Regions from separate parts of the Cupriavidus sp. Met-2 genome, predicted to be linked through region 3. Evidence: predicted binding sites of a transcription regulator. Region 3 holds the regulator's gene; each other region holds the start of a gene.

Evidence for each region. The regulator LexA, encoded in region 3, represses DNA repair genes until DNA is damaged. The targets are predictions, from matches to a motif close to ACTGTATNNNNATACAGT.
Region 1: the regulator LexA is predicted to act here: its motif matches at 1,160-1,177, upstream of recA (recombinase RecA).
Region 2: the regulator LexA is predicted to act here: its motif matches at 3,152-3,169, upstream of dinB (DNA polymerase IV).

The regions. Positions count from the first base shown of each region.
Region 1 is NZ_JBBHZL010000001.1:356,017-360,373, forward strand. It holds gene WD006_RS01725 (sensor histidine kinase) at 1-379, opposite strand, end outside; gene WD006_RS01730 (response regulator) at 401-1,090, opposite strand; gene recA (recombinase RecA) at 1,330-2,391, shown strand; gene recX (recombination regulator RecX) at 2,508-2,978, shown strand; gene WD006_RS01745 (DUF2889 domain-containing protein) at 3,318-3,989, shown strand; gene sucC (ADP-forming succinate--CoA ligase subunit beta) at 4,079-4,357, shown strand, end outside.
Region 2 is NZ_JBBHZL010000008.1:201,799-206,155, reverse strand. It holds gene WD006_RS18455 (cellulose biosynthesis regulator YedQ) at 1-547, opposite strand, end outside; gene WD006_RS18450 (MFS transporter) at 692-1,888, opposite strand; gene dinB (DNA polymerase IV) at 1,949-3,130, opposite strand; gene rarD (EamA family transporter RarD) at 3,246-4,160, opposite strand; gene WD006_RS18435 (TRAP transporter substrate-binding protein) at 4,311-4,357, opposite strand, start outside.
Region 3 is NZ_JBBHZL010000002.1:286,148-290,504, forward strand. It holds gene rplI (50S ribosomal protein L9) at 1-72, opposite strand, end outside; gene rpsR (30S ribosomal protein S18) at 103-381, opposite strand; gene priB (primosomal replication protein N) at 385-684, opposite strand; gene rpsF (30S ribosomal protein S6) at 705-1,079, opposite strand; gene WD006_RS06585 (asparaginase) at 1,197-2,198, opposite strand; gene lexA (transcriptional repressor LexA) at 2,404-3,060, shown strand; gene WD006_RS06595 (hypothetical protein) at 3,184-3,357, shown strand; gene WD006_RS06600 (hypothetical protein) at 3,471-3,743, opposite strand; gene WD006_RS06605 (bifunctional aspartate transaminase/aspartate 4-decarboxylase) at 4,012-4,357, shown strand, end outside.

The sequences.
Region 1 (4,357 bases), on a different contig from region 3:
CGCGCAGGATTTCCCGCGCGGACAGTGGAAGCTGCAGCGTGACGCGGCCGTTGACCTCGCGCACCTGCTGCGACAGCACGATGGCGCTTGCTTCGAGCGCGCGGTCGAACGGCCCGTTTGCAATCGACTTGGCGACGAGGTATGTGACGGCGATGCTCATCGGCCAGAGCAGCAGAAGCGGTGCCAGCATCCAGTCGAGAATCTCGCCAAACAGCGAGCGGGGCGCAGGGTGCGCCGAGGTTTCCTCGAGGTGTGGCAGGGCGTCGGCCAGCGCCTGGTCTTCGGCCGCGGCATCGGCCAGCGTGGGCCGGGTGGGGTCCGTCGCGCGTGCGGGGCCCGCGGCGGAACGGCGTCGCCACGGCAGTCGCAGCAGGCTCATGCGCGATCAGCCCCCGTGGTGTCAGCCATGCGCGGCCACGGCCGGCTGGTATTTCTCGAGGCAGTAGCCCAGCCCGCGCACCGTGGCGATGCGGATGCCGCCAACCTCGATCTTTTTGCGCAGGCGGTGTACATACACCTCGATTGCGTTATTGCTGACTTCCTCGCCCCATTCGCACAGGTGATCGACGAGCTGCTCCTTCGATACGAGCCGCCCGCTGCGCGTGAGCAGGATTTCGAGCAGACCGACCTCTCGCGCGGAGAGATCCAGCATCTGTTCATTGAGATAGGCGATGCGGCCGACCTGATCGAACGCGAGCGGCCCGTGGCGCATCAGCGTGGCGCCACCGCCCGCGCCACGGCGCACCAGCGCGCGCACCCGGGCCTCGAGTTCGGACAGCGCGAACGGCTTGGCCATGTAGTCGTCGGCGCCGAGGTCCAGCCCCTTCACGCGTTCGTCGACGCTGTCGGCTGCAGTCAGAATCAGCACGGGCACCATGGCGCTGCGCGCGCGCAGCCGCTTGAGTACCTCGAGCCCCGACATGCGGGGCAGGCCGAGATCGAGGATCAGCAGGTCGAACGACTGTGTGGACAGGGCCGAATCGGCTTCCACGCCATTCGCAACGTGATCGACGGCATAGCCGGACTGGCGCAGCGAGCGCGTCAGCCCGTCTGCCAGCACATCGTCATCTTCGGCGATAAGAATCCGCATGATTGTCTCCACCTCGTGGCCGGCCACAGCCGGCCGCCGGCCGCGGTGCCGGTGGGGCTTGCCAAGCATACTGTTTTTTTATACAGTACCCGACATTCCGGGCGAGCTACCATGAAAGGTGATCGCACCATGCCGGGTTGGGCGTCGTGGCCTGGAGAATCCATCCCGGAAAAGGGCTTTGGGTTCAGGGCGTCGCGCCGTATGCGGCCTATTTATACACCATTGACTGAAGGACGACCATGGACGACAAGAAGGCCGGCGCCGGCGTGAGCGCTGAGAAGCAGAAGGCGCTTGCCGCCGCGCTCTCCCAGATTGAGAAGCAGTTTGGCAAGGGCTCGATCATGCGCCTGGGCGATGGCGAAATCGAACAGGACATCCAGGTAGTGTCCACCGGCTCGCTGGGGCTGGACATCGCGCTGGGCGTGGGTGGCCTGCCGCGCGGCCGCGTGGTCGAGATCTACGGTCCGGAATCGTCCGGCAAGACCACGCTGACGCTGCAGGTGGTGGCCGAAATGCAGAAGCTGGGCGGCACCTGCGCGTTCATCGACGCCGAGCACGCCCTGGATGTCCAATATGCTGGCAAGCTCGGCGTGGACGTCGGCAATCTGCTGATCTCCCAGCCCGATACCGGCGAGCAGGCCCTGGAAATCACCGACGCGCTGGTGCGCTCGGGTTCGATCGACCTGATCGTGATCGACTCGGTGGCCGCTCTGGTGCCAAAGGCAGAAATCGAGGGCGAAATGGGCGATTCGCTGCCCGGCCTGCAGGCCCGCCTGATGAGCCAGGCGCTGCGCAAGCTGACCGGCACGATCAAGCGCACGAACTGCCTGGTGATCTTCATCAACCAGATCCGTATGAAGATCGGTGTGATGTTTGGTTCTCCCGAAACCACCACCGGCGGTAACGCGCTGAAGTTCTACGCCTCGGTGCGCCTGGACATCCGCCGTATCGGCTCGATCAAGAAGGGCGACGAAGTCGTCGGCAACGAGACCAAGGTCAAGGTGGTCAAGAACAAGGTGTCACCTCCGTTCCGCGAGGCGTTCTTCGACATCCTCTATGGCCAGGGCATCTCGCGCCAGGGTGAAATCATCGACCTGGGCGTGGACGCCAAGATCGTTGAGAAGGCCGGCGCCTGGTACAGCTACAACGGCGAGAAGATCGGCCAGGGCAAGGACAACGCACGCGAGTATCTGCGCGAGAACCCGGACATCGCCGACGAGATCGAGAACAAGGTGCGTCTGGCGCTGGGCGTGGCGCCGCTGAACACCGTGGCGGGCGCGCCAGCAGAGGTCGAAGGCTGAGCCTGACGTCGCTGCTTGACGAAAGCCGTCGCATACTTGTGCGGCGGCTTTTTTGTTTTCACCCCGGTTTCCCGTATCGCGCAGCGCCGACTGCCGGCTTCCTCGTTATCAGCCGAATGCCCCGTCCCCCCCTCTCACTGAAAGCCCGTGCCGTCGGCTACCTTTCCCGTCGGGAGCACAGCCGGGCCGAACTCGCGCGCAAGCTGGCGCCTCATGCCGAGTCGGCCGAGGAGGTGGAGGCTCTGCTCGATGTGCTCGAACGCGACAACTGGCTGTCCAATGAGCGGTTCGTCGATAGCCTTGTTCACCGCCGGGCCAGTCGTTACGGCGCGGCGCGTGTACTGCAGGAAGCCAAGACGCACCAACTCGGCAATGATCAGCTACGCGATCTGCAGGACCGCCTGCGCGATTCCGAGCTGGATCGCGCACGCGAAGTTTGGCGCAAGCGTTTCGGTGTTCCGCCGGACTCGCCGGAGGCCCGCGCCAAGCAAATCCGGTTCATGATGGCGCGCGGATTTTCCCGATCGGTGGTGGGCAAGATCATCCGCGGGGCCGAGGACGAAGGCATGGACGACTTGGGGGAATGACGAGGTATGCGGGCAGCCGCATACCTGTGTACGCATGAGGGGTATTCGTGAGAAGTCGGCGTAGTCGTCGTACCACTGATGCATCGCAGCGAGGGGTCACGCGGACACCGGCCAGGCGTTGCGCAGGTTGGGTTTGCCGGGATCGTCGCTGCAACAATTGCGTGCGGACAGTTCGTTGCGCAGGATGTATCCGGTCAAAGCAGCGCGGCATGTTAAACTCCACGAGTTCAGCGGCCCAAATGGCCGTCCATGGTGGTCTTACCCATGGACCAAGCCGTTTGCCGTGATGAATTGCCCCCGATCCGCCACTTTCAGTCTGCCGCGTCAGCCCCTGGTGTCATGCCGCTTTCCCCGCCAGCCAACCGAGTCCTGCGTCACCGTCGTGCCATCACGGCCGAGGCCTATTTGCGGGACGATGGCCTATGGGACATCGAAGCGCGCCTGACCGACACCAAGCCCCGCGACATCGAACTGGCGGGCGGCCGGATTCGCCCTGAAGGCCAGCCGCTGCACGATCTGTGGCTGCGCGTCACGATTGATCTGCGCATGAACGTCGTCGATGCGGAGGCATGCTCTGACTGGGTGCCTTATCCGACGCATTGCGATCTCATCGGTCCCGCCTACCGCAAGCTGATCGGTCTGAACCTGTCAAAGGGGTTCCGCAAGGCAGTTCGTGAGCGTCTGGGCAGCGTTGCCGGTTGCACCCATCTGACCGAACTGGCCGGCGTGCTGCCGACTGCGGCCATTCAAGCCTTCGCGGGCGATGTGTTCAATATCCGCGATGGCGTGCAAGACATCGATCCCGAACCCCCCATGCAGCTCCATGGATGCCACGCGCTCCATTTCGAGGGCGAGGTGGTTCGTCAGTTTTACCCGCGCTGGTATGGTCACCAGCCGAAACCGAAAGCCGGCGCTGCGGCGTCGTCCCCCCAGACCGCGTCACGCGCCGATGCCCCCGCATCAGGTGGCGAAGACACCCTGGCCCACCGGCCCAACGGTACGTCGGGCTGACTGTCACGGTCGGCCCCAGGAAAAGGCGAGAGCCCTTCGTCTCCTATCATTTTTCCCATCCCTTTACGCCTACCCGAAAGGAAACACGCATGAATATCCATGAGTATCAAGGCAAGGAAATCCTGCGCAAATACAATGTGCCGGTTCCGCGCGGCATCCCTGCTTTCTCGGTTGAAGAAGCCCTGAAGGCGGCTGAACAGCTCGGCGGCCCGGTGTGGGTCGTCAAGGCGCAGATCCACGCAGGCGGCCGCGGCAAGGGCGGCGGCGTGAAGGTGGCCAAGAGCATCGACGAGGTGAAGACCTACGCCACCAACATTCTCGGCATGACGCTGGTGACGCACCAGACCGGCCCGGAAGGCAAGAAGGTC
Region 2 (4,357 bases), on a different contig from region 3:
CGTAAAAGCCGTTGCTCGAGATGAACGTCACCGTGCCATCGGGACGGTCGCTGCGCTGGCTGACGCCCAGCACATGGCTGAGCTGACGCGCGGCCAGCAGATCCGCCCGCAGGTCCTCGTCGCGGCGTTCGAAACCTTGCAGTCCTTTCAGGATCTGGGGCGACACCCCCACGATCGGCGCGTCGCCAAGTGGTACCTGCAATTCCCAGACAGGTTCATTGCGTGCCGCATAGGCACGTTCGATATCGGCGTCAGTGGACGCTTTCGTACCCTGCTGGAGTTCGAGAAGCTGCTGCGCGTAATCGCGCACGAACGATAGCTTGAACCGTTCCGCATTGATAACCGCTTCCGCGCCAAGTGCGCGCAGCACCAGATCGTGTTGATGCAGGATCAGGACGCGCTCGCGCAGCAGGTAAAGGTCGCGCATCGCCACGACAAGCATCAGCAGCATCGCCAGGCCAAATCCCACCACCACCACGCGCTGCGGATATATCAGTGCCGCGCGCGGCAGCCAGCGCGGCCGCGGAAGCAGTTTGTGCCATGCCATTGGACGTCTCCGGCAAGCCCGCATCTTGCGGGTACTGCGACGACGGATTCAGGAATGATGGTACCGATATGCTGGCACAGTGTAGAGCACACGACGACGTCTGGTGCACGGGAGACGAACGTCTTGCGCCTGATTCAACCGCTGTCAGGTGCTTGCAGGCTCGGTTCGGAAATAGAGCAGGGCGATGGCCGGCAAGGCGAAGCCGATCCAGCTCGCCAGCGGCCAGCCGGCACGCGCATAGGCCCATGCGCCAACCGACGAGCCGATCGCACCGCCAACGAAGAAGATGGCCATGTAGAGCCCATTCAGGCGGCTGCGATGTTCCGCGGACAAAGAGAAGATCGCGCGCTGCCCGATCACCAGGTTGGCCGACACGGCAAAGTCGAGCACGACGGCCGCGACGGTCAAGGCCGCCAGTGACATGAGCGAACCTTCGACGCCGATGCGGCTCAGCAGGAAGGAGCCTGCGCCCAGCGCCAGTGCGATGGCAGTCATCTGGCGGCTGTGGCCACGATCGGCATAGCGGCCGGCCATCGGCGCGGCAATCGCGCCGGCCACGCCCACGAGCGCGAACACGGCGATGCCGGTCTGGGACATATGGAAGGCGGGCCCGGCCAGGTACAGCGGCGTGGTGGTCCAGAACAGGCTGAATACGCCGAACATGCTCGCCTGGTACATCGCGCGCCGCCGCAGCACCGGCTGCGTGCGCAACAGGTGCCCCATCGAACCAAGCATCTCGACATAGTTCACGCCGGGCACCGGCTGGCGCTGCGGCAGCTTGCGCGACAGCACCACGCCAAGCAGCACCATGGCCACGGCCGACGCGGCGAAGATCGTATGCCAGCCGAACAGGTCCGCCACCAGGCTCGATACCGGGCGCGCCAGCATGATGCCCATCAGCAGGCCGCTGGTCACGTTGCCGACGGCGCGGCCGCGCGCATGTTCGGGCGCGAGGTGTGCCGCGAACGGCACCAGTACCTGCACCGCCACCGAGCACAGGCCTATCGCGCATCCAGCGATCAGGAAGACGCTCGCGTGGGTAGCCAGCGCTGCCGCGACCAATGCCACCGCACAGCCGGCGATCAGCGCCAGTACAAGCTTGCGGTTCTCGACGATATCGCCCAAGGGCACCAGCAGCAGCAGGCCCACGCAATAGCCGATCTGGATCAGCGTGACGATCAGGCCGGCGATCTCGGGAGAAAGCTCGAGCGCCCGCGCGATCGGACCGACCAGTGGCTGGGCGTAGTAGAGGTTGGCGACAATCATGCCGCACGCGGTGGCCAGGAGGGGAGTGATCCAGGCGGCAGGGGCGTCGGCGCGTTGGGCGGTGGCGGATGTCATGGCCGCCGATTCTACCGGGACATAGATAGGCCCGTATGACACAGGGGATTCAAACCCGCTTCAACGGAAAACCGGGGAATCCGGCTCGGCATCGAAGCGCAATTCCTCCTGGACCGGCGCGGGGTCATCGCCCTGATCGGCGGCCGGGATCAGCGCGCTGACGCGTACGCCGAGCAGCCGGATGCGTCGTTCCAGCGGGATACGCTTGAGGCACTCGGTGGCGCCATGCCGGATCGTCGCGCCGTCCGCGGTGTGGGCGGTCAGCGTCAGGTCGCGCGTAACGGTGTGGAAGTCGTCGAAACGCAGCTTGATGCCGACGGTGCGCCCCACGTAGCCCTTGCGCCGCAGATCTTCGGCCACGCGCATGCAAAGCCGGGTGAATTGCTCGGACAGTACCGGACGATCGCCGCGCGGATGCAGATCACGCTCGAACGTGGTTTCGCGGCTCATCGACTTGGGTTCGGAGCTGACCACGACCTGCCGCTCGTCGCGCCCATTCGCCACTTCGGCCAGCCAGCTTGCGTAATTGCGGCCGAAATGGGCCTGCAGCAGCGCGGTGTCGGCCTCCGCCAGTTGCCCCACGGTCTCGATGCCGATAGCCGCCAGCTTCTCCGCCGCCTTGGGGCCGATGCCATTGACCTTGCGGGCTGCCAGCGGCCAGATTCGTGTCGGGATATCGGCCGGTGTCAGGATCGTCAGGCCATCGGGCTTGTCGAGTTCGGAACCGATCTTGGCCAGCAGCTTGTTTGGCGCCACGCAGATCGAACAGGTCAGCCCGGTGGCGGCGTTCACGGCGGCCTTGATACGGGCCGCCACATCGCGCGCCTCACCATCGATATCAGTCAGATCGATATATATCTCATCGATTCCGCGATCTTCTATTTGTTCCGTGAATGATCTGACTGCAGCCTTGAACAACCCGGAGTAACGCCGGTAGGCGTCGAAGTCCGTCGGCAACAGGATCGCGTCGGGTGCCAGCTTGGCAGCCTTCATCATCCCCATGGCGGAAAACACGCCAAGCGCGCGGGCCTCGTAGGTGGATGTGGTCACGACGCCGCGTCCGGCGTAATCGCGCAGACGCGCATAACGGCGCGTGCCATCGGGCAGGACCTCGGGCACGGCGTTGCGACCACCCCCGATCACGACGGCCTGGCCGCGCAGATCCGGGTAGCGCAACAGTTCGACGGACGCATAGAAGGCATCCATGTCGAGATGGGCGATGCGCCGTGCGGATGAGGACATGGACGAAGGGGAAAATCGTGTACTGTATAAACGTACAGTATAGTGCCGCGCCCGGATTTTGCGGAGGGCCTGTCAGCTGGCTCTCTCGCAAATTATTTACTTAATAGATTGATCTTTATGTTCTTTCGCTGATTTCATTCTTAATACTAATAGTTTTCCGCTGCAGCAGTTTGCTGACAAGTAGGCCTTCAGCAGCGTAGATAGCCAGAGATACCCAGATCAGCGCATAGCCAATCTGCTTTTGCGGCGGAAACGGCTCGTGGTACAGCCAGATGCCGAGCGCCAGTTGCAGTGTCGGGCCGGCGTACTGCAGCAGCCCGAGCAGCGACAGCGGAATGCGCCGTGCGCCTGCCGCGAAGAACAGCAGTGGCACGGCGGTAATCGGACCGGCCATCACCAGCAGCACCTGCGTACCCGGTGCTGCGGCGCGCGTGGTGTCCTGACCCGTCAGAAACAGAAAGGCGAGCGCGGCGGCGGCAAACGGAAACAGCAGTAGTGTTTCCAGTGACAACCCTTCCAGCGCCCCCAGGGCACCGGTCTTGCGCAACAGTCCATACCCGCCGAACGATGCCGCCAGACCGAGCGCGATCCACGGCAACTGCCCAGCCGTCACCGTGAGCCAGATCACCCCGGCCGCGGCAATCGCGATCGATAGCCATTGCACGGGGCGCAGCCGCTCGTGCAGCAGCAACACGCCAAGCAGCACGCTGAACAGGGGATTGATGAAGTAGCCCAGGCTGGCGTCGACCACCCGATCGGCGGAAACGGCCCAGATATAAAGGAACCAGTTGCAGCAGAGCAGGGCCGCACTGGCTCCGAAATTGAGCGCCAGGCGTGGATTGGCCGCCACCTCGCGAAGCCAGCCGAAATGCCGGCGCCACAGCAGGATCGCTCCGAGAAACACGAGCGACCACACCATGCGATGCAGCAGGATTTCCAGCGGCGCAACGCCGTGCAGGGATTTGATGTAGAGGGGCAGCAGGCCCCAGATGATGTACGCGAGCAGCGCGTAGAAGATGCCGAGTTGCATGGGGAAATGTCCCGGGTAGATGTCCGGTTGTGGGCGGATTCTACCGGGGCGGGAGAAAGCGCGTGTGAGCGCCTTTCGGGCGTGGCAAGCGGATAAAGTGCCGGCCCTCTCCACTCGCCCCTCTCCTCGCGGGAGAGGGGCGTTTGTGGCTTACAGCTTGCGGGCGAAGCTGAACTGCGAGAATGCCTGCTCGGCCA
Region 3 (4,357 bases):
ACCGTCCTTCACGCGAACGATGTCACCCAGGCTACCCAGGTTGATGACTTTTTCCAGCAGAATGACTTGCATCGTGTATTTCTCCTTGCGGTCCTGGGACTATCAGTTCTTGTGCAGGTCGGTGTACGGCATCAGCGCCAGGAAGCGAGCGCGCTTGATGGCCGTATCCAGCTGACGCTGATAGTGAGCCTTGGTACCGGTCAGGCGAGCCGGCGTGATCTTGCCGTTGTCGCCGATGAAGTCCTTCAGCGTGTCCAGATCCTTGTAGTCGATCTGTTCGACGCCTGCCACGGTGAAGCGGCAGAAGCGCTTGCGCTTGAACAGCGGGTTCTGTTGCTGAAAGCGCTTCTTGTTCTTGTTGTCACGTTTGACGAATGCCATGATTCAATCCTTTTCGAATGCTTTACATCGAGTGATGTGAAAGACCAGTGTCCTGCTGTTGCGGTGCTTGCGGGCCAGAAAGCCTTCGCAATCGAGCAGCGTATCGAGCGGAAACCGCTCAAGCTGCTGGCCAACGGCGCCAATGCCCATGGCCACGATTGCGAACTCCACCTGCCGGGGCGTTTCCGCCTCCAGTGTCTCGCCGGCATGCTGCAGAATGCAGTTGACGACGGGCACTCCAGCCGGCGTATAGCGCAGCGCCTCTCGCTCGACGAGCGTGGCGGTCAGCCGAAGCTGGTTCACCGCAACAATGCAGTCCGCTCTCAGGCGGGCTGGCCTTCCGTGGTCGTTTGCGCGGCCTTGCGGGCTTCTTCGCGCTGCACTTCCTTCATCATCGGCGAAGGAGCAGTCTCGGCCTTCTTGGTCTGAACGATCAGGTGACGCAGCACAGCGTCGTTGAACTTGAACGCGTGTTCGAGTTCAGCCAGCGTGTCCTTGCCGCATTCGATGTTCAGGCAAACGTAGTGAGCCTTGGCCAGCTTCTGGATCATGTAGGCCATTTGACGACGGCCCCAGTCTTCCACGCGGTGAATCTGGCCGTTTTGCGACGTGACGAGCTGCTTGTAACGCTCGATCATCGCCGGCACTTGTTCGCTCTGGTCCGGATGGACGATAAATACGATTTCGTAATGACGCATTGACGCTCCTTTTGGGATGAGCCACCCGGGCGTCACGTCCGGTGCGGCAAGGTTGAGTAGCCCGCGAGTATAGCCCGGAAAGGGGCCTTCCCGCAAGGATTCGGCACCCGGCCTGTCTCAGTACCGCTCGAAGAGCGCCTGAAGCCGGGCCGCATCGCGCCCCAGCGAAGGGTCGCCGGCCAACGCCAGCAGCAGCAGCACGCGCGCTTTGTAGGGATTGAGGTCGCCCGCCGAGACAAATACGCCACCTGCCGGTCGCGGCGGTGCGGGGATTGCCACATGACCAGCACCGGTACGCGAGCTTCGAGCCACCGCAACGCCACATGCCGCAGCATCGACCAGCGCGGCCGTCAGCGTTTCGTGCACGGAACCGTTGCCGGCCGCGGCCACGACAAACCCGAGCACGCCGGCGGCCACCATCGCATCGATACCGACCCTCCCCGGCTGCGCGTAGCTGGCGACGATCTCCACCAACGGCCATGCAGCGGGCACCGGCAAGCGCGGCGCCTGATCAGGACCCGGGGTGCGCGAGAAATGGACATAGGTGTCCTGCACAAAACCCAGCGGACCGGCAACTGGCGAATGGAAAGCATCGACAGCCGACGTATGCGCCTTGACGACATCACGCGCGGCATGAATCTGCTGATTCAGCACCACGAGCGCACCTTTGCCAACTGCCACCGGGCTTGCCGCCACGCGCACCGCATCGAGCAGGTTCAGCGGCCCGTCAGCGGAAAGCGACGTCGATGGGCGCATGGCCGCCGTCATCACGACAGGCAACGGGCAAGCCTGTGTCAGATGCAGGAACATCGCCGTCTCTTCCAGCGTGTCAGTGCCATGTGTGATCACGATCCCGGCGACATCGTCCTGCGCGGACCAATACCCGATTCGCGCGGCAAGCATCCGCCAGAGATCGAACATCATGTCCTTGCTGTCCACCTGCGCCACCTGCTCCGCCTCGACTCGCGCCACATCGGCCAGCGCGGGCACTGCCTGTACAAGTTGCGATACGGGCACTGTCGCAGCCTGATAGTGCGCGCTACTGGCAGGATTTGCGGACGAACCGGCGATGGTGCCACCAGTCGCGAGCACAACGATACGAGGCAGGAGTACGGACATGGACGGGGTTGACGGAGCTTGTAGGCGGGCCGATTGTAACTGCGCGAACGCCTGGCCGAACCCGTGACAAACCCGTGGGCCTCACCCCACAGAACTACTCGTGTTGAGCCGGCTGCGCAAAATGTGCTTGCACTTCACCCGATACTGTATAAAATCACAGCATACTGTTTAAACATACAGTGCTTCGGCACAAGACCTGCGACCCATGGCGACCCTGACACCCCGGCAGCAGCAGATTTTCGACCTGATCCGCGACACGATCCGCAACACGGGCTTTCCGCCCACTCGTGCCGAGATCGCCGCCGAATTCGGCTTCTCCTCCCCCAATTCGGCCGAGGAACACCTGCGGGCTCTGGCGCGCAAGGGTGTGATCGAGCTGACACCGGGCGCGTCGCGAGGCATTCGTCTGAAGGTGACGCGTAGCGACTCTGAACGACCCGATCAGTTTTCGTTACCGATGGCGGGCGTGCTGCAACTGACATTGCCACTAGTCGGTCGCGTCGCAGCTGGCAGCCCGATTCTGGCTGCCGAGCATATCGACCGGCAGTATCAAGTCGATGCCTCTGTCTTTGACGAGCGCCCCGACTATCTACTCCGCGTTCGCGGCCTGAGCATGCGCGACGCCGGCATTCTGGATGGCGACCTGCTTGCCGTGAAGAAAGCCAGCGAAGCCGCGAACGGCAAGGTTGTCGTCGCCCGTCTGGGCGATGACGTCACCGTCAAACGTTTGAAGAAACGCGGCGACACGATCGAGTTGATCGCCGAGAACCCCGACTTCCAGAACATCGTCCTGCATGCAGGACGTGACGAGTTCTCCCTGGAGGGTATCGCAGTTGGCCTGATCAGATCTTCAGGCTTCTGACTCTCCGGACCCAGGCAGCTGGCCACCTGCCCCGGTCACCCGCTTTTGCTTTGCCAACGCCGCCCCGTCCTTTACGGACGACGGGTGCGGACTTCTGCTGAACGCAAATTACGAGGTGTTGCCATGCTGCAATCCGAATCCGTCGCATCCCGCCGTCCGGTCAAGCCGGTCCCCTTCCGCCAGATCAAGGGCGTTCGCGTCTACCAGGGCACCCATCGCCGCACCATGGTCGGCAATATGGCCGCCATCTGCCGAATGCTCGAGCTTGCGGAACCGTCCTCGAAAACTCTTGACTGAGGCAGCCAGTTCTCTGCTGTCACCATGCACTGCAGCGTATTGCATGTACCGGCGATGATGGACCCGGGACCCGACGCTAATCGGGACCCGACCATCATCAATCTGACTCGACATCAATCGGCCAACGGCGCACCGAACCAATCGGAGGCGAGGTCTGCCTCAAAGGCAGCCAGCCAGGTCGCAGCCCCACCGGCGCCTCCTTTGTATTTCTGTAACTGGCCGCCGACCACGCGTTCGACAGTCACCATATCCGCAGCGCTCTCCCCCGGATTGAGCACGTTCGCAACCGCGAATTCGAAATCGTCTGGGACGAATCCGTGCCTGGCGCAAATGGACTCCAAAGCCTCCCGCACATCGGGAGAGAGTTCGTGAAATCTGAGCGTCATGCTCTCCTCCGTAGCATCTGCAATTCCTGATCTTTACAGATTACTTGCCCGATTTCGCGACGTCGCGCATTTTCCTGGCCATTCGTAGTTCTTTGGGCCAATGAAAATTTCTCGCTCTCCGGCTAGGGTAACAACCGAGAACGTCGATCGTGGCGGAAAGCGCCAACCCGGCATGGTTTTGCCCCATTCGATCCGACGATGACGAAAGGTTGAAGCCTTTCGTCCCTCCCACACCCCTATACCGCTCAGCACCTTCAGGAGATGCACGATGGCCAAGCACGATACGTCAAGGCTCGCCAGCCTGTCGCCTTTCGAACTCAAGGACGAACTCATCAAGTTGGCAGGAAGCGTATCGAATCGCCTGATGCTAAATGCCGGGCGAGGTAATCCGAATTTTCTGGCAACCATCCCGCGACATGGCTTCTGGCAGCTCGGCCAGTTCGCCATGATCGAATCGGAAAGGTCATTTTCGTATTTGCCAGAAGGTGTCGGCGGTTTTCCGCGACGCGCAGGTATCGAGGAGCGGTTCGACCTTTATGCCCGCGTGCACAAGGACGTTCCTGGCGTCAAATTCCTGACCGGCGCCGTATCGTATGTGCGCGACCAGCTTGGTC